3 regions of the Sporosarcina sp. So3-204 genome follow, and region 2 is predicted to be linked to each of the others. Evidence: riboswitches for the same ligand, from Rfam matches in the RefSeq annotation. Region 2 holds a riboswitch; each other region holds the start of a gene.

Region 1 (6,326 bases), 1.6 Mb from region 2:
CTCCTGTGGACGTGAAAATAAATCGATTGTCGTGCCTTGCTCTATGACATTCCCGTCTTCCATCACGTAGACATAATCACAAATCTTTTGGATGACGTTCATTTCATGCGTAATTAGTAAAATCGTAATTCCGAGTTCTGCATTAATTTTTAATAGAAGATCTAGAATGGATTCTGTCGTTTCAGGGTCTAGTGCGCTTGTTGCTTCGTCACTTAACAGTATTTCTGGTTCTTGCGCAAGAGATCTTGCAATGGCGACACGCTGTTTTTGTCCGCCTGATAATTGATTTGGAAAAGATTTATGTTTATCGGATAAACCAACAATTTCCAAGTATTTAATGACACGCTTTTTCGTTTCTTCTTTATCAAATCCGAGTAGTTTTAACGGAATAGCGATGTTATCGTAAACAGTTGCTGTTTTAAGTAAATTAAAACCTTGGAAAATCATGCCGATTCCTTTTCTTGTTTCACGTAATTGATTCAAAGGAAGGGACATGATTTCCTGTCCCTTTATGAATACTTGGCCTTCAGATGGTCTTTCAAGTAAGTTAACACATCTGATTAACGTACTTTTACCAGCGCCACTATAACCAATAACGCCGTGAATTTCACCTTTTTTAACGTGGAGGTTAACGTTTTTTACTGCTTCAACAACGCCGTTTTTCGTTTCAAATGTTTTTGTAACGTTTTTTAATAAAATCATATAGTCCATTCCTTTCTACAACAGAGTCAATTTCATAATTACCTTAACTTGCTACAACGACACAACATATTGTTCGAGAACGGTTCAACTCGACTATATGTTGTGGTGGTGTGGCGATAAAATCCTATTATGAAATTGATTGAACAGAGTCAATTTCATAATTACCTTAACTTGCTACAACGACACAACATATTGTTCGAGAACGGTTCAACTTGACTATATGTTGTGGTGGTGTGGCGATAAAATAATATTATGAAATTGATTGAACTGGTAACTTGTGTAGAAGGGGAGTGACTCAACCTTACCAACCTGGGATGATTGAGCCGCCGAATTCCTCTTCTACAAACTTTTTAACTTCTGGAGATTGATAAGCTTTTACTAGTTTTTTCAGAACTTCATCATTTTCGTTTTCAGCACGAACAACGATGTAGTTAACATATGGTGAGTCAGTTGATTCTAAAAGAATTGAATCTTCTTTCGGGTTAAGACCAGTTGCAATCGCAAAGTTTGTATTGATTGCAGCTGCAGCAAGCTCGCCAAGTTGGTTCGGAATTTGTGCTGCATCTAGTTCGATGAATTCAAGATTTTGTGGATTTTCGATTACGTCATGAATATTAGCTGTTTCTTTCTTCGCTTCATCTAATTTAATAATACCAGCTTCTTGAAGAATGAATAATGCACGTGATCCGTTAGTTGGGTCATTTGGTAGTCCGAATTTTGAACCGTTTGGAAGGTCTTTCATGTCTTTATATTCGTTTGAATAAACAGCCATTGGGTTTAAAATTGTTTTTCCAATTGTAACAAGATCTGTACTGTGGTCTGCATTAAATTTATCTAGGAATGGTTTATGTTGATAACTATTTACATCTAAATCGCCTTCAGATAGAGCAGTGTTAGGAATTACGTAGTCAGAAAATGATTTGATATCAATTTCCAGTCCATCTTTTGCTGCAATTTCTTTTACTTTTTCCATAATTTGTTCATGTGGGCCACCCGTAACACCAATTAAAAGTTTCGATTCATTAAGTGCGTTGACTTTTCCTTTGTCATCTTTTCCAGTTCCACAAGCTGTAAGGATACCGAGTAATAATACGATTGACAATAAAATACTAACTTTTTTCATTTGAATTCCCCCTGTTTTTGTATGTATATTTATTTTGAAGACTGTGTTAATAATATTATTGATTGAAGCGAAAGGCGGCGACTCCGACGGGATTAGCGAGACAGGTGAGACCCTGGAAGGAGCGTAGCGACTGAAGCGGCTAACCGCTCGCCCCGCGGAAAGCGTCCGCCTGCAGCGTAAATCAACACTGGATGTTAACAATACTTATTTTGAAAAATCAAAAAGCCCCTCTATCAAAAATAGAGAGGCACACTTATGTATGGCTAATAAGATCGTCCTCTCTCATCTTTCAAAACAAAAACATTTTGCAGGATTTAGCACCTGTCTATAGCAATTACTATAGATGGTTGCCGAGCTTCAACGGGCCAGTCCCTCAGCTACTCTTGATAAGAGATTTCTATTTAATTTTCAAATTGGTTCACACCCACATATTACAATGTAAAGAATACACTGTCAATCTAATTCTACTATTTTGTCGTTATTTGACGAAATGACTTAGATTAATTAATAGAAAAAAGCGTGGGATAATAAAATCCCCACACTTTTTGCTTAATTTTTATGTTTTAAAAGCTTTCTTTTGAGCTTATGTGTGTATTCTTGAACTTCTTTTATTCCAAATAGGAAATAGGAACCTACTACTGTAATTCCGAAGATCCCTACACCAACAATAAAAGTCAACCATTTATAATCAAATACTAAGTACTGACTTGAATAATAAACAACGACTGTAATGATGATAATTGGCAAAATCGCACGGTAAAACTCTAATTCCTTACTGAAAACGCCCATTTTTAATTTATACTTTCTATTAGCATAGGCGATTAACATGATAAAGTTTGTAACAGAACTTACTAATGTACCCCAGGCAATCGCTGCGGCGCCCATAGAGTCTACGAGCGACATAATGATTGCAATGTTGACCCCGAAGACGTTTATTAAACTAAAAATAACCGGTGCCATGGAGTCACCTTTAGCATAGTAAAAGCGTGTGATATACGTGTTTGCCGCAAGGAAATACATAGCTAGTACAAAAATCGCTAATATGGGAGCTGTTATAGCTGTTGACTGTGCATCAAAGTTCCCGTATTGGAAAATAACTTGTACTAAGTTTTCCGAATAAAAATAAGAGAAAACTGTAACTGGAATGAGCAATAATAACAAATAATGCAAGCCTTTGGAATAAAGACTGCGAATCGAAGTTACATCATTGTCATTTTCTTTTAAGCTTAATATTGGATAAATAACCGTTGTTACTGCAGTAATTAATATGGCCTGCGGAAATTGCATAAGTTTTGATGCATAGTTTACAGATGCAATCGCTCCTTCAGATAACATACCTGCAAAAAGCCGTTGAAGCAAGGCGTAAAGCTGGATAGTTGCGCCACCGAGCATGATTGGCATTATCATATACCATAATTGTTTTGATGATAAATTATGTTTAAAGGAAATACCTACAGGATGCGTTTTTAATTTTCGGTAACCAACAACCAAGAAGTAAACCATTAAGATTGAGCTTGCCATCGCACTAATTCCGTATGCAATTGGACCAAAGAAAAATGATAAACCTACTGCAATGACTAAAAAGATTGCATTATAAATTAATATAGCAAAACTTGATAAATGAAACTTTTGATTTACATTTAGTAATCCGCTATACCAAGATGAAAGGACAAGTAAAATAGAAGAAGGTAACATCCAATAGTAAAGATGTTTAGTTAATCCGATATCTTCTTGGCTAAGTCCACTCGCAACTTTCTCGCTATTGAATAACGCCATTATTGGATCAGTAAATAATAATAAAACGACTGTCATGGCTGATACGAGAAACAATACAATTGTAAAAGATTGCTTAACGAAAAGTGCTTTATCAGTTGTGCCGCGACTATAAATAGAAATGACAGCTGTCGTAAAAGCACCACCGACAACTAAGTAGAGAAAGTTTGGAATCATATATGCGGTGAAAATACTGTCCGCAATATAACTGCTACCATACTGATAGCCAATTACGATTTCACGAAAAAAGCCAAACAGACGAGCAACGACATTTATTATCGCAACAACGCCAACAATTTTAACAAATGAATTCATATGCCGTCCCTACCTTCATTGGTCGACTTCGATAACATTTAACTCTTAAAAGGGCCATAGCGATATCCGTTTTATTAATATAGGCATATCTATAAGATACAGCTAGAAAACTCTTGGAAACATTAAAAGTTAGGCGATTGGAAGTGAACAGTAATTTGCTGAGAACGAGTATTTGTTTCATAAACGCGTCACAGCCTTTTTCATTAATTTTAGACCTTTCAATGCTTCCTGATTAATAAAATTAGAAACTTCCTTCGTTTTCATAATCGTATTCTCCCAGTCATTGCTTAACTTTTTAAAGACGTCAGCAATTGCATCATCATTTACTTTTAGGTCGTCCATTTGTAAGCAACGATCAGATAAGCCGACAAAAGACATGAAATCTTGAACCTTAGTATGGTAAGAGATTGCAATGATTGGTGTCTCCGAACTAGTTGCGAGTATTAAAGAATGTAGCCTTGTCCCAATTACTAAATCGAGATTACCGGTTACTTCAAGTAAACGTTCTGGTACAAGATTTTCATCAATAATTTTCGTGTTTTCTTGATGAGTCATCTTTTTTTGGATATCTTTTGTAACAATGACGTCTTGCGGGAATTTCGTTGCAAAGAAAGTTATGGTGATATTGTGTTGAGCAATGGCATTGTCAAGATTTCTCGCCATACTTGTCGTATATTCATCATATAATTTGACGTCACCCTTAGGCCAATAGTTGGCATTATAAAAGGGAACTGCTGACACACCGACATTGAGTGGTTTTTCGCTATATTTCATTCTGTTAACTTTCATTGAAAAGGCAGGGTCACCAACGATATGAATTTCTTTTTTTACGCCAATTTTCTCTAGAAGTTGTTTTGATTTAGGATCTCGAACAGAGATATTCGTTGCGTATCTGCACATTGCTCGAATACTAATTTTGCCGGATATTGTATCTAGGGGACCAGCTCCACAACCGTAGATAATATATGGAACTTTGCTTTGCTTGGCCATCATTGCATATGTCCCGTATAGATGTGCTTCTCGTCTGTAAAAGTCCATTAAAAGACCTCCACCACCTATAATCAGGAGATCGAACTCTGAAACGTATTGTTTGTTGTTTTTGAATGTGTGAAAGAAAGTTTTATATAAATTACTTTGTTTATAATATAATGGGTAACTTTGTACACCGTATCGTTCGGATGTTTGTTGTGTGCTGTTACTAAAAACGGTAATGTCTTCAGGGGATACTGAAAATACTTCTTTTACTTGTTGGAGAATCCCAAATAAAATGGACTCATCGCCATTATTATCATTTCCATAATTCCCCACAATTCCAATCTTCATTAAACTACATCCTTTATTCTTTTTATGTTGCGATTATACCACATCAAACTATTATCTATGTAAATCAATTATACGTCAAATATGGATGATGTGTTTTACGCATCACCCACATTTTATATTCTATTCAATATTTTACAGGTTGAACTGATGATTCATGCTTTACCAAACCGTTGATTTCCGTTCCGGATAGGGCTTCGGTACTTTCGAAGTCCCGCTTTGGCGGACGGTCCGACAAGTGCAGAAAGATAGAGTTCAATCCATCTCTCCTCGTCGTCGCTCAAAAGCGTGCTCTCAAACGCTACGCTTATTGGTCGCAAAAGCCGTTCTGCGTAACGGCTCTTCCTGTGGGGTCTCACCTGGACACGCTTTTCCCGTTGGAGTCGCCGCTCTCCACTTCAATCAACTAGATGCAGTATTATTTATCTCACTAATATAGATTAGTTATTTAACAGTATCAATCACTCGTACATAATCCTTACTTACATAGACAGGTTGAGAGTAGAGTTGATCGGATAAAATTTCGTACCAGCCATTTGTTGCTGAGCTTGTGATGATGACGGGCATGCCTGCGCTTGTATACTTAAATAGTTCTTTGTTATTTATAGAAGTAGGAACAGTTCTGACGTTTAAGCCAGGTGTTGTTGTTAAGCCGATTGTATATGGGTTTTTCGCATCTTTATAGCCCATTTCTTTTTCTGCGCGGTAATAATGACCTGCGATTTTTGCACCCCAGAAAGGGTCAGAAGCATATTTCACGTTGAAACCGACAGCGTTAGAGCCAACAACTGCACCGTTTGCATAGGGACCACTGAAGCGACCGTTTGCGAGAGGTGTTTTTGGTGTAATGTAGTTTGGCTGTAAGAACTTTGTGATAAGTTCATCTATATTAGCAGCGACAGTATCAAAGTTTTTGTTTAGTGGGTTTGTGTCATAGACATAAAGCCCAAATAGATTATTATAAGTTTGTGCATGATCACTCATACCGTATGCACTTTCATGTTGTGCAAGTGCTAAAATAAGCATGGCATTAATTTGATGTTTTACTTCGATATCCTTTAATGTTTTACCGAGTCCAACTAATTTACTTTTA
Region 2 (6,326 bases):
GCGTAGATAATTTAGCAGCAGATTTAGTTAAATATAAAGATAAAATTGTATTTAGACCACAAGAGATTTCTAACCATCCGGAAGTTATTCGTCGACTTGGAATCATTTCTTTCAACACTGCGTTGGAAGTTGATATTTACGGAAACGTAAACTCTACTCATGTAAGTGGAACGAAAGTAATGAATGGAATTGGCGGTTCTGGAGACTTTGCTCGAAATGCAAGAATCTCTATTTTCGTAACACAGTCAACAGCAAAAGGTGGAGCTATCTCTACAATCGTTCCATTCGTTTCGCATGTTGACCATACAAACCACGATGTAGATGTAATCGTTACTGAACAAGGCTATGCAGACCTTCGTGGACTTGCACCTACTCAAGCAGCAGAACGTATTATTGAAAATTGTGTTCACCCTGACTATAAGGCACAAGCAAGAGCTTACTTTGAAGAAGCGAAAGCTAGAGGTGGTCAAACGCCACATATTCTAGAAAAAGCATTTTCATGGCATACGAATCTTGCTTCACACGGAACAATGCATGACAAATCAGCAGTAGAAAAGTAATCTATTACTTAAAAAGAGTTGAATGGATAATATCCACTCAACTCTTTTTGTTTTTGAAAAACAGAAAATATAAAAAGCACTATAGTTTGCACGAAACTACTTGCACAAGTCTAAAAGAAATCAAAAAACGCAGATAGGAGGTTCCCCTCACTACCTGCGTACAATTATTTAACTAACAGAGCTACTTTTTCATTTAACAAATTAGCTTTATCTGTTTGCTCCCACGGTAGACTGATATCCGTCCGACCGAAATGACCGTATGCAGCCGTTTGTTTGTATATCGGACGACGTAAATCAAGCATTTTAATAATTCCTGACGGGCGTAAATCAAATAGATCGCGAACGATTTCAACAAGTTTACTTTCTTCGACTGTGCCTGTTCCAAATGTGTCAACTGCAATAGATACAGGTTGTGCGACACCGATTGCATAAGCAAGTTGAACTTCACAGCTTTCAGCAAGTCCTGCAGCGACAATATTTTTTGCCACATAACGAGCAGCATAAGAAGCGGAACGATCGACTTTAGTCGCGTCTTTCCCACTAAATGCACCACCACCATGTCGTGCATAACCACCGTAAGTATCAACGATAATTTTACGACCTGTTAAGCCTACATCACCTTGCGGACCACCAATTACAAAACGGCCAGTAGGATTGATGAAATACTTCGTTTCTGCATCCAGTAATTCAGCTGGAACAACTGGTTCGATAACATACTTTCGAATGTCACGCTTAATCTCTTCAAGCGTAGCATCAGGATCATGCTGTGTTGAAATAACAATTGTATCAATACGTTGCGGCTTATTATCCTCATCGTACTCAACTGTTACTTGTGTTTTTCCATCCGGACGTAAGTAAGTAAGAATACCTTCTTTTCTCACTTGCGCAAGTTTCCGTGCTAGCCTATGTGACATACTAATAGGTAGAGGCATCAATTCTGGAGTTTCATTACAAGCGTATCCAAACATCAATCCTTGATCCCCTGCCCCAATTGCCTCAAGCTCATCATCTGTCATTGATCCTTCACGAGCTTCCAGGGCATTATCTACACCTGCAGCTATATCTGCAGATTGTTCGTCGATTGCAGTTAAAACAGCAGAAGTTTCACAATCGAAGCCATATTTCGCATTAGTATAACCTATTTGTTTTACTGTTTCTCTAACTACTTTCGGAATGTCGACATATGTAGTTGTAGAAATTTCACCTGCAACAAGAACAAGTCCTGTAGTTATAGTTGTTTCGCAAGCGACTCTAGCATTTGGATCCTCTTCTAATATCGCATCCAAAATAGCATCAGAAATCTGATCACACATCTTGTCTGGGTGTCCCTCTGTCACTGATTCCGATGTAAAAAGTCGGCGGTTCGTCATATGATTTCCTCCTAATAACCTACGAGATTGATACGGTACTCACTTTCCCATGTAACACCTGATTTACAGGGGATCGATTTCCAAACCATTACGAGTTACGTACACGAGGTTTAAGGGCAATCGTAGCAAAAAAGCCCTCCGCTCACGTAAAACACATGAGGAAAGGCGTATGTTTGTAAGCACCCTTCACTCTTATCGTCCAAGGATTTGCACCTTGCATCAGGTTTGGCACCTATACACTAACAGTAAATGTTATTGCAGGTTGCCGGGTTTCTCAGGGGCTGCCCCTCCACCAGCTCAGGATAAGAGTATCCGTTCATTAATACATATTACGTAATAAATCGAAATATGTCAAACTTCTTTATGTATAAAATGTGAAAGATGTAATTATTATAGTAAATTAATTTAAATGTGTTATACTAATTCAAGAATAGGATGTTAATCAACAAAGACACCCAAGTAAATGGGAAATCAAGTAAAGGACGGTAAACAAATATGATCTCAGTTAGCGTTAATGACGAGCTTAAAAATCTTCTTTCAGGCGAAAATGTGCACACACAACTTTCAGTTCCACAACTTGTAGAAAAAGCAGTATCACGTGGAGAAGCTGCACTTTCAGCGGATGGTGCAGTAGCAGCACGTACAGGAAAATATACTGGCCGTTCACCTAAAGACAAGTATATCGTCGAAGAAGCAACATCTAAAGACAAAATCGATTGGGGCAATATAAACCGTCCAATTTCTATAGAAGTCTTTAATTCATTATATGAAAAAGTAATTGCTCACTTAAGTAAAAAAGACGAATTATATGTTTTTAAAGGATTTGCTGGTGCAGATACAGCATCACGGTTATCGATTCAAGTTGTAAATGAATATGCGTGGCAAAACCTTTTTGTACATCAATTATTTATTCGTCCAACTGAGGAAGAATTGGCGTCTCATAAAGCACAATTCACAGTTATTGCAGCACCATCTTTTAAGGCTAATCCAGCAGTAGATGGAACCAATTCAGAAACTTTTATTATTGTAAATATAGAAAAGCAAATTGTACTTATTGGTGGAACTGAGTATGCAGGCGAGATGAAAAAATCAATCTTCTCAGTTATGAACTATTTACTACCTGAAAATAATATTATGCCAATGCACTGTTCTGCAAACGTCGGTGAAGATGGCGATGTCGCTTTATTCTTTGGTCTATCTGGTACTGGTAAAACTACTTTATCTGCAGATGGCAATCGTAAACTAATTGGTGATGATGAACATGGCTGGTCTGACAATGGCGTATTTAACATTGAAGGCGGATGTTATGCGAAATGTGTTGGGCTTTCAGAAGAAAAAGAACCAGAAATTTTCAGTGCGATTCGATTTGGTGCAGTTCTAGAAAACGTAGTGCTAGATCCAATTACACGTACTCCTGATTATAACGATACTTCATTAACAGAAAACACACGTGCTGCTTACCCAATTGATGCAATCGACAATATTGTCGTGCCATCTGTTGCAGGGCATCCAAAAACAATTGTATTTCTAACAGCTGATGCTTCTGGCGTTTTCCCACCTATTTCAAAATTAACGAAAGAGCAAGCTATGTACCATTTCTTAAGTGGTTATACTTCAAAACTTGCTGGTACTGAGCGTGGAATTACGGCACCTGAAGCAACATTCTCAACATGCTTTGGTTCACCATTTTTACCACTACATGCAACTGTATATGCTGAAATGCTTGGTAATAAAATTGATGAGCATGATGCACAAGTATACCTTGTAAATACTGGTTGGACTGGCGGTGTTTATGGCGTGGGAAGCCGTATGAACTTAAAATATACGCGTACAATGGTTCGTGCAGCAATAAATGGTGAGTTAAATAATGTTGAAACCGAAGTAAATGCAATATTTGGCTTGCATATGCCAAAAGAGATTCCTGGTGTACCTTCAGAAGTACTTAACCCGCGTAAGACATGGGCAAATGGTGAGGAATATGATAAAAAAGCTAAAGAGCTTTCGAATCTATTCCAAGAAAACTTTAAAAAGTTCGGTAATGTTTCAAAAGATATCTCTGAAAAAGGCGGACCAATAGCATAATAAAAAAACGTCATGTATTTTAATACATGACGTTTTATTAATTTTATTGTGCCTTCATCCAGGCGCATACTCCTTTTAAAACATTTAAGTTCTCAACGGGCGGTATATAATGTGAGTATTTTGGGAAATACCTCGTTTCAACTACCTTCTTTTTATCAAGTAAAGCATTTTCAAGTAATAAAGCTTGTTCAAATGAAACATTTGTATCAAGTATTCCGTGAACAATAAGTACGGGTGCAGTAATATCATTTATTCGAAATAATGCGGTTCGTTCCCGGTAGGCATCCGGGTTATTATTAGGTGTTCCTCCTATCACACGTTTCATCATTCGGCGCAAATCTTTTCGCTCTTTATACATAAAAATAATGTCGGAAACGCCGCCCCATGTAACAATTGAAGTAATGTCATCCCTTAAAATTCCAGTCCACAAGGCCATAATCCCGCCACGTGAAAATGCAAAAAGATGAATCCGATTTCGATTTACTTTAGTACACTGCTTTAGAACTTCAATCGCATTGACAGCATCAAAAAGATCATCACCCGCAAATTCATCCCGTCCTTCTCCCCCTCGATTCCCACGATAATAAGGTGCGAAAACGACAAAACCTTGCGCTGCAATTTGAGCAATTCTTGCCGGACGTACCATACCGACATGTTGTATACCGCCACGTAAGTATATTATACCTTCGTAAGATCCTTCCTTAATTGGTACAGCTAATAAACCTTTTACTTTTACCCCATTCGATAAATACACCTTTTCATAAAGTATAATCGTCGGATTTGGTGATGGATATGGACGACTTCGAACTATTTCACCATTATTTATCATTATTTATCACCCATTTTCGAATGGCTTCCATTCCTTCGTCCTTCATAAAGAAACTTAAATTGTCATTTTTATCAAGTTCATTATCCGTTAACCAAAGCGCACCATCTGTTTCATGTCTCTCATAATTTTCACTCTTATGTAACACTTGCCCAGTAAATACTGTTTTATAGAAAGGTTCAGTATCATAAACTATATACTGGGCAAATACTTTAATATTAGTTATTGTTACACCTGTTTCTTCAAACGTTTCACGAATTGCGGCTTCCTCAATCGTTTCTCCAATTTCCCTTTTCCCACCTGGAAATTCATTTCCACGATTTGGGTTTATAGTGAGCAGCCACTTGCCCTCATGTTTCAAAACAACGAGGACATGGCCGGCATCAGGATTAAAGCATTTTTCTTCAAACGTTAAATCCACATCAAATCGATTTAAATCTTTAAAAGATATCATACAAATCCTCACTTTCACCGAAAATACGGCAGTTGTTCAATAAACCTTTTAGTTTTATTATCAGAATATTCATGAATTAAAGCATAAACCTTTTTAGTTCGTAAATCAATGTCATGATTATCTTTATCATAATGATAAGGCACATAAGGTAAATGCGCCCTGTAAAAATTACGCATTTCTAAATGACTAATCTGTTTAAACAGTTTGTGAAATATTGGGACATGATCATTGTTTATCGCGATTTCATAATCCCAAGGCGAAACATCTGGATGACTATAGACTTTGTGATTTGTAACGGACACATATAATTTTGATTTTCCCATGCAAAACCATCCTTTTTATTGTATAGCATGGTCAATACAAATTAAAACATGCATCTCCTTTTATGGAGATGCATGTTTTTTTATTATGCTTTCACATCAATCGAAGTGCCTTTATGAGGATGAGCAGCAACAGGCTGGTCTGGAAGAGTACCTAGCATTTCAATTGCAGCTGTTTTGTTCATATTTAACGCATTATTTAATACGCTCATTTGCACTGTTGACTGTAAACTTCTAAGTTGGCTCGCCATAATGGAATTCATATCCATAGCTCATACCTCCTTTGACAGTCCTTATATCGGTAAGTACACTATATTTTAAAGGGTTTTATCGAAAGGAATCGCATAACTTTTACTTATTATCTTCTCCAAGAAAAGCATTGAGCATCCATTGGTGCTTTTCAATACTTTGATAAACTGCGTTCAATAAATCTTCAGTCATATCATCACCGATTTTTGCTGCTTCTTCCATACCTTTTTTTAACGATTTCATAATATTATCAAAGTCATCAACAATTGACGATACCATTTGATCTGCTTTTTCTTTTCCAGTCGCTTCTTTTACAACTGATTGATCCAAATGTTCTTTCAAAGTAGCAACAGGATCGCCTCCAAGTGTTAATATGCGTTCAGCAATCTCATCCATATGCAAAGTCGCTTCATCATATAATTCTTCAAATTTTACATGCAATGTGAAAAATTGATGTCCTTTTAC
Region 3 (6,326 bases), 440 kb from region 2:
ATTATTAAAGCAGATATTGCAATTCGTGATGGGAAAATTGCTGGCATAGGAAAAGCTGGTAATCCACTAATCATGGATGGTGTAGATATTATTATCGGTGCTTCAACTGAAATTATTGCCGGGGAAGGTACTATCGTGACAGCTGGCGGAATAGATACCCATGTTCACTTTATTAATCCAGCACAAATCGAGACTGCATTAGCATCTGGTGTTACAACGCTAATTGGTGGGGGTACAGGACCAGCGGCAGGATCAAAAGCAACAACCGTATCACCAGGTGAATGGAATATACATCGTATGTTAGAGGCGGCAGAAGGAATGCCTATTAACGTAGGTTTTACGGGTAAGGGACAAGCTGCATCCGAAGGGCCACTTGAGGAACAAGTACTCGCAGGTGCAATTGGTTTGAAAGTACATGAAGATTGGGGTTCAACGGCTTCAGCACTTGATTATGCGTTAAGAGTAGCAGATAAATATGATGTGCAAGTAGCCCTTCATGCAGATACTTTGAATGAGGGTGGGTTTATGGAAAACACCATGGCGGCAATTAAAGATCGTGTTATTCATATGTATCATACGGAAGGCGCTGGCGGCGGTCATGCCCCAGACTTAATCAAATCAGCGAGTTATATGAACGTATTACCATCATCTACGAACCCCACATTACCATACACGGTTAATACAGTAGATGAACATCTCGATATGTTAATGGTTTGTCATCATTTAAATCCATCTATTCCGGAAGACTTAGCATTTGCAGATTCACGGATTAGACGTGAAACAATTGCTGCGGAAGATGTCCTGCAAGATATGGGTGTTTTTAGTATGGTTAGCTCTGATGCGCAAGCTATGGGACGAGTGGGAGAAGTGATTTTACGCACTTGGCAAACAGCAGATAAAATGAAGAAACAAAGAGGGATAATGGAAGGCGATAGCGAGCATTCCGACAATAATCGTGTCAAGCGATTTGTAGCGAAATATACGATTAACCCCGCTATTACACATGGTATCTCTGAACATGTCGGCTCAATTGAAGTTGGAAAGATTGCCGATCTCGTCATTTGGTCACCTGCATTTTTCGGCGTAAAGCCCGAAATGATTTTGAAAAATGGGTTTGCTGTAGAAAGTTTAATGGGTGATGCCAATGCGTCGATTCCGACACCACAACCAGTTATATACCGCCCTATGTACGCACAATATGGTAAGGCGCTTTCCTCAAGTTCAATCACATTTATTTCTCAAGCTGCTTTTGATAATAAAGTGCATGAGAAACTAGGCTTGCAGAAAATGATTCTTCCTGTCCGAGGTATCCGTAATTTAACAAAGAAAGATATGAAGCTAAATTTTGAAACACCTGAAATTACAGTAGATCCACAAACTTATGAAGTGAAAGTAAATGGTGAGCTCATAACCTGTGAACCGTTAGATATAGTGCCAATGGGCCAACGATATTTCTTATTTTGAGGTGAGTGCATTGATTGTAGAAGAAATTGTAACAAATATTGAACAAATGAGTAAAGATGAGATAAATGAGCGCCATATTGAAAAAGTGTATCTTGAAAGTGCTTTTCTAATGAAGCGAGTTCAGAGAGTGAAGACGGATCACGGTAAAGAAATTGGTATTCGTTTAAAAAGACCGAAAGATTTAATAGCTGGCGATGTTTTGTTTATGGATGATAAAAACTTAATCATTATTGATGTGCTTTCAGATGATTTATTAGTTATAAGTCCTCGAGACATTAAAGAAATGGGTAGCATTGCACATCAACTAGGAAATCGCCATTTACCTGCACAATTTGTAGAGGAGGATATGCTTGTTCAATATGATTACCTTGTCGAAGATTTATTGAAAAAGCTGCAAATTCCTTATAAGCGAGATGAGCGGAAAGTGAAACAAGCATTCAGACATATTGGGCATAGCCATGACTAAAAACACACTTTCCTTATTCCAACTATGCGATTCTAATTTTCCTACTGGATCGTTTAGTCATTCTTTTGGGCTAGAGACGTACATTCAACAAGATGTAGTGCAAAACAAAGAAACGTTTCAGCAATGGCTTTATGCTTATTTAAATGAGCAGCTCATCTATTCGGATGGGCTTGCTTCTCATTTAGTTTACGAAGCATTGGAAAGAGATGACTTTGAAGCGATATGGCATTTAGATCGGCTTTTAACTGTTCAAAATCTACCGCGTGAATCAAGGGAAGGAACTCAAAAAATAGGACAACGAATGTTGAAACTTGTTGAGTCTCTATATAAGATTCCCGTATTAGAAATGTATACAGAGCGAGTTCAGCAAAAAAAGTCTTTTGCGCATCCCGCGATTGTATTTACGATTGTAGGTCATTACCTAGGAGTGTCATCTTCCGATACGACAAACTACTACTTATACTCAGCCGTTTTAAGCTTGGTGCAAAATGGTGTACGGGCCATTCCATTAGGACAAACAGAAGGGCAGAAAATTATCCAGGAGTTTCAAGAAACTTTGGCGGCAACAGCTGAAAAGATTTTAAAATTAACGATAGAAGATTTTGGAATTGTTGCGCCTGGTTTAGAGTTATCACAAATGCATCATGAACGTGTCAGAATTAGAATATTTATGTCTTAATTATAAAAAGGAAGTGTTCGTTATGGGACCAATAAAAATTGGCGTTGGAGGACCTGTTGGGTCGGGAAAAACAATGTTAGTTGAAAAGTTGACTCGTCATTTAAAAGATGAAATTAGCATGGCCGTTGTCACAAATGACATTTATACAAAAGAAGATGCCAAATTTCTAATCCAAAATGGTGTACTTACGGCAGATCGCATCATTGGTGTAGAAACAGGTGGCTGCCCACATACAGCAATACGTGAAGATGCCTCCATGAATTTCTCGGCTATCGATGAACTAACCGAGATGCATCCGGATGTTGAAATAATATTTGTCGAAAGTGGTGGCGATAATCTAGCCGCGACATTTAGTCCGGAACTTGTAGACTTTTCAATCTATATAATTGATGTAGCCCAAGGTGAGAAGATTCCACGAAAAGGTGGACAAGGAATGATTAAGTCAGACTTGTTTGTTATAAATAAAATTGATTTAGCGCCTTATGTCGGGGCAAGCCTTGAAGTGATGGAGTCTGACACGAAGGTGTTTCGAGGTAATAAGCCTTTTGTTTTCACGAATTTAAAAGATAATACTGGACTTGATCAAGTTATAGATTGGATTAGAAAAAATGTCCTGTTAAAGGGATTGGATTAAAGTGGAAGAGTGGACTGGGCTTTTAGATTTAGATGTAGAAGAACGCAGTGGTAAAACTGTTCCTAAAAATGTGTACTTTCAAGGTGCGTTTAAAGTGATGCGTCCAATTTATCATGATGGTTCAGGTCAAGCTTGTTATTATATATTAAATCCAGGCGGCGGTTATTTAGATGGAGATCGTTATCGCATGAAAATTACGCTTGAGAAAAACGCCAAACTAACTTTGACAACGCAATCAGCAACAAAAGTATATAAAACACCGCGTACAGAAGCGTATCAGGAAACTGAAGTTGAACTGAAAGAAGGAAGTTATTTTGAGTACATTCCTGACCCGTTAATTGCTTATAAAAATGCCAGATATAAGCAAAAAAACGTATTCCGAATGGCGAAGGGTGCTGTACTCCTTTATACAGATATACTTACCCCAGGTTGGTCTCCTGAAGGTGAAAATTTCAGCTATGATACGCTCCAACTTATAAATGAAATCTATAGTGAAAATGAGTTAATTGCTTATGATCATGTAAGATTAAATCCATTAAACCAAAATATGAATGAGCTTGGATTTATGGAGGGATTTACACATCTAGGGTCTATGATTGTCGTCGGTGAACAGGTGGATGATGCCTTAATTGACCAGTTATATAAAACTTTGAATGAAGAAACTGCAGATAATAAAATTGGTATATCAAAGCTACCTATATCAGGATTCACACTGCGAGTATTTGCAAATAAGACGCAAACTATTGAAAGAATGTTCACTGCATGCCATAGTTTAATCAGCCAAGAGTGGTTTAATAAGAAACCCAGTTTCTTAAGAAAATATTAATGAACAGAACTCGGTTATCAACATGGCCGAGTTTTTTAAGGTTGATATGACTATGTTCCGATGATATAAATCATACAATCTAAGTACTAATTTTTAGGTATTAGAAATTTAGAGTGGATTTATGTTGATTCTTTTTTTTTTTTTTTTAGAATTAAATTTCTAGTAGTTTGACAATTCTTTAAAGTTTGTGTATTGTGATAAGCATTAACTTAATAGATTACTTTCTTATCCAGAGAGGTGGAGGGACTGGCCCTTTGAAGCCTCAGCAACAGACAATTTGTACTGTGCTAATTCCAGAAGTGTATTAACTTGGAGATGAGAAGAGAAATGAGCGTATACGCTAAACTCTTCTTTTACATAAGGAGAGTTTTTTTGTTCAGAAAATTGGAGGGGATTTAATGTCGAATCAATTATTAGAGGCTGTTAACTTACTAAAAGGAAAAAAGTGGGTAGACTTAACACATACATTTGGACCGGATTCACCACATTTTGCAGCGTTTGATGCAGCAGAGTTTACGACGTTATTTGATCATGACGATGGATTTTTTGCGCAAAGTTTCAAATTTGCAGGACAGTACGGAACACATATCGATGCACCGATTCATTTTGTGAGAGACACCAGATATGTCGAAGAATTAGATTTAAAGGAATTGGTTTTACCGCTTGTCGTTATTGACAAATCGAGTGAATCTGCTGAAAATCATGATTTTACGCTAACAGTACAAGATGTATTAGATTTTGAAGAAGTACATGGCAAAATTGACGCAGGGACATTTGTCGCGCTTAGATCAGATTGGAGCAAACGCTGGCCAAACGAAGAGGCGTTTAATAATAAGGATGCCGAAGGAAATAACCGTATTCCAGGTTGGGGGCTAGATGCCTTAAAGTTTTTATATGAGGAAAGAAATATAAAAGCAGTTGGACATGAAACATACGATACTGATTCGAGTATTGATTTTCAACGTAATAAAGCGCTACATGGTGAATACTATGTGCTTGAACAGGATACGTTCCAAGTAGAATTGTTAACGAATCTTGATCAATTACCAGCTACTGGTGCAATTATCTTTAATATCGTACCGAAACCAGAAAAAGCATCAGGATTTCCTGTAAGATCTTTTGCAATCTTACCTTAATTAAAAACGAATGTGTAAATATGAATACTATCGAAGTCTGAATTTATTAAATACATTGACTATATAGACTTGATTATTCTTTCTTAAAAGTGTTGCAAATTAAAATACATTGATGTAAAGTGATGTTAATAAACAAATCACACAACTTAATAGATTTTCTTATCTAGAGAGGTAGAGGGACTGGCCCTATGACACTTCAGCAACCGCCAAGTTTTGGCAAGGTGCTAATTCCAGCAAGTCTGAAAATGACTTGGAAGATGAGCAGACCTCTAATTTATTTTTTAGAATCATCTTCCTAGCGAAATACGGAAGGTGATTTTTTTATTTGCTTTTATTATTGAGAGGGGATTAGTTGATGGTTAATTATAAAAAAGAAACTGAGTTAGCGCAAATTGGCAATAAGAAAGACGAAAGCTTAGGTTCAATTAACACCCCTGTGTATTTTTCAACAGCATATAGACATGATGAAATAGGATTAGGTAACGGTTATGCGTATTCTAGAACGGGAACACCGACCAGGGACGTATTACAAGAAGGATTAGCACGACTTGAAAATGGTGACAATGGATTTGCTTGCAGCTCAGGGATGAGTGCAATTCAACTCGTATTTATGTTATTTGAAAAAGATAATCATTTCATCGTATCCAGAGATATTTACGGCGGCTCATATAGAATGTTCGAAATATTTGAGAAGAAGTATGGCTTTACTTTCTCTTATTGGAACGGTGAGAATCCAGATGAGTTGGAGAAACTAATCCAACCAAACACAAAAGCAATATTCCTTGAAACACCGACAAATCCATTGATGAAAGAAACGGATATTAAGGAGACTTCTAAATTCGCGAAAAAAAATGATTTACTTTTAATCGTTGATAACACTTTTTATAGTCCGTATATTCAACGTCCAATTGAAGAAGGTGCTGATATTGTCATTCATAGTGCTACTAAATATTTAGGCGGACATAATGATTTACTAGCTGGTGTCGTTGTATCAAAAGGTAAAGAGATAGGAGAAGAACTGGAATACTTGCACAATGCTTCAGGCGCAATCTTAGCACCTTTTGATTGTTGGCTTTTAATGAGAGGTCTAAAAACGTTAGCGATTAGAATGGCGCAACATG

What was found. A riboswitch is a leader RNA that binds a small molecule or an ion and turns the genes downstream of it on or off. The one in region 2 is predicted to bind S-adenosylmethionine.
Region 1: another riboswitch for S-adenosylmethionine. It lies ahead of AC3RV6_RS02945 (MetQ/NlpA family ABC transporter substrate-binding protein); the one in region 2 lies ahead of metK (methionine adenosyltransferase).
Region 3: another riboswitch for S-adenosylmethionine. It lies ahead of AC3RV6_RS15845 (cyclase family protein); the one in region 2 lies ahead of metK (methionine adenosyltransferase).

Annotation. Positions count from the first base shown of each region.
Region 1 is NZ_CM176485.1:619,811-626,136, forward strand. Features, by position in the region: gene AC3RV6_RS02940 (methionine ABC transporter ATP-binding protein) at 1-702, opposite strand, end outside; gene AC3RV6_RS02945 (MetQ/NlpA family ABC transporter substrate-binding protein) at 1,004-1,825, opposite strand; SAM riboswitch class I at 2,105-2,218, opposite strand; gene murJ (murein biosynthesis integral membrane protein MurJ) at 2,375-3,913, opposite strand; gene AC3RV6_RS02955 (polysaccharide pyruvyl transferase family protein) at 4,091-5,236, opposite strand; gene AC3RV6_RS02960 (S-layer homology domain-containing protein) at 5,678-6,326, opposite strand, start outside.
Region 2 is NZ_CM176485.1:2,773,410-2,779,735, forward strand. Features, by position in the region: gene scpC (succinyl-CoA:acetate CoA-transferase ScpC) at 1-560, shown strand, start outside; gene metK (methionine adenosyltransferase) at 725-1,930, opposite strand; SAM riboswitch class I at 2,120-2,239, opposite strand; gene pckA (phosphoenolpyruvate carboxykinase (ATP)) at 2,426-4,012, shown strand; gene AC3RV6_RS13600 (alpha/beta hydrolase family protein) at 4,056-4,841, opposite strand; gene AC3RV6_RS13605 (NUDIX domain-containing protein) at 4,831-5,292, opposite strand; gene AC3RV6_RS13610 (transposase) at 5,307-5,615, opposite strand; gene AC3RV6_RS13615 (putative motility protein) at 5,699-5,881, opposite strand; gene AC3RV6_RS13620 (Dps family protein) at 5,964-6,326, opposite strand, start outside.
Region 3 is NZ_CM176485.1:3,212,292-3,218,617, reverse strand. Features, by position in the region: gene ureC (urease subunit alpha) at 1-1,464, shown strand, start outside; gene ureE (urease accessory protein UreE) at 1,475-1,930, shown strand; gene AC3RV6_RS15860 (urease accessory protein UreF) at 1,923-2,609, shown strand; gene ureG (urease accessory protein UreG) at 2,632-3,243, shown strand; gene AC3RV6_RS15850 (urease accessory protein UreD) at 3,245-4,069, shown strand; SAM riboswitch class I at 4,292-4,391, shown strand; gene AC3RV6_RS15845 (cyclase family protein) at 4,468-5,205, shown strand; SAM riboswitch class I at 5,362-5,469, shown strand; gene AC3RV6_RS15840 (PLP-dependent transferase) at 5,561-6,326, shown strand, end outside.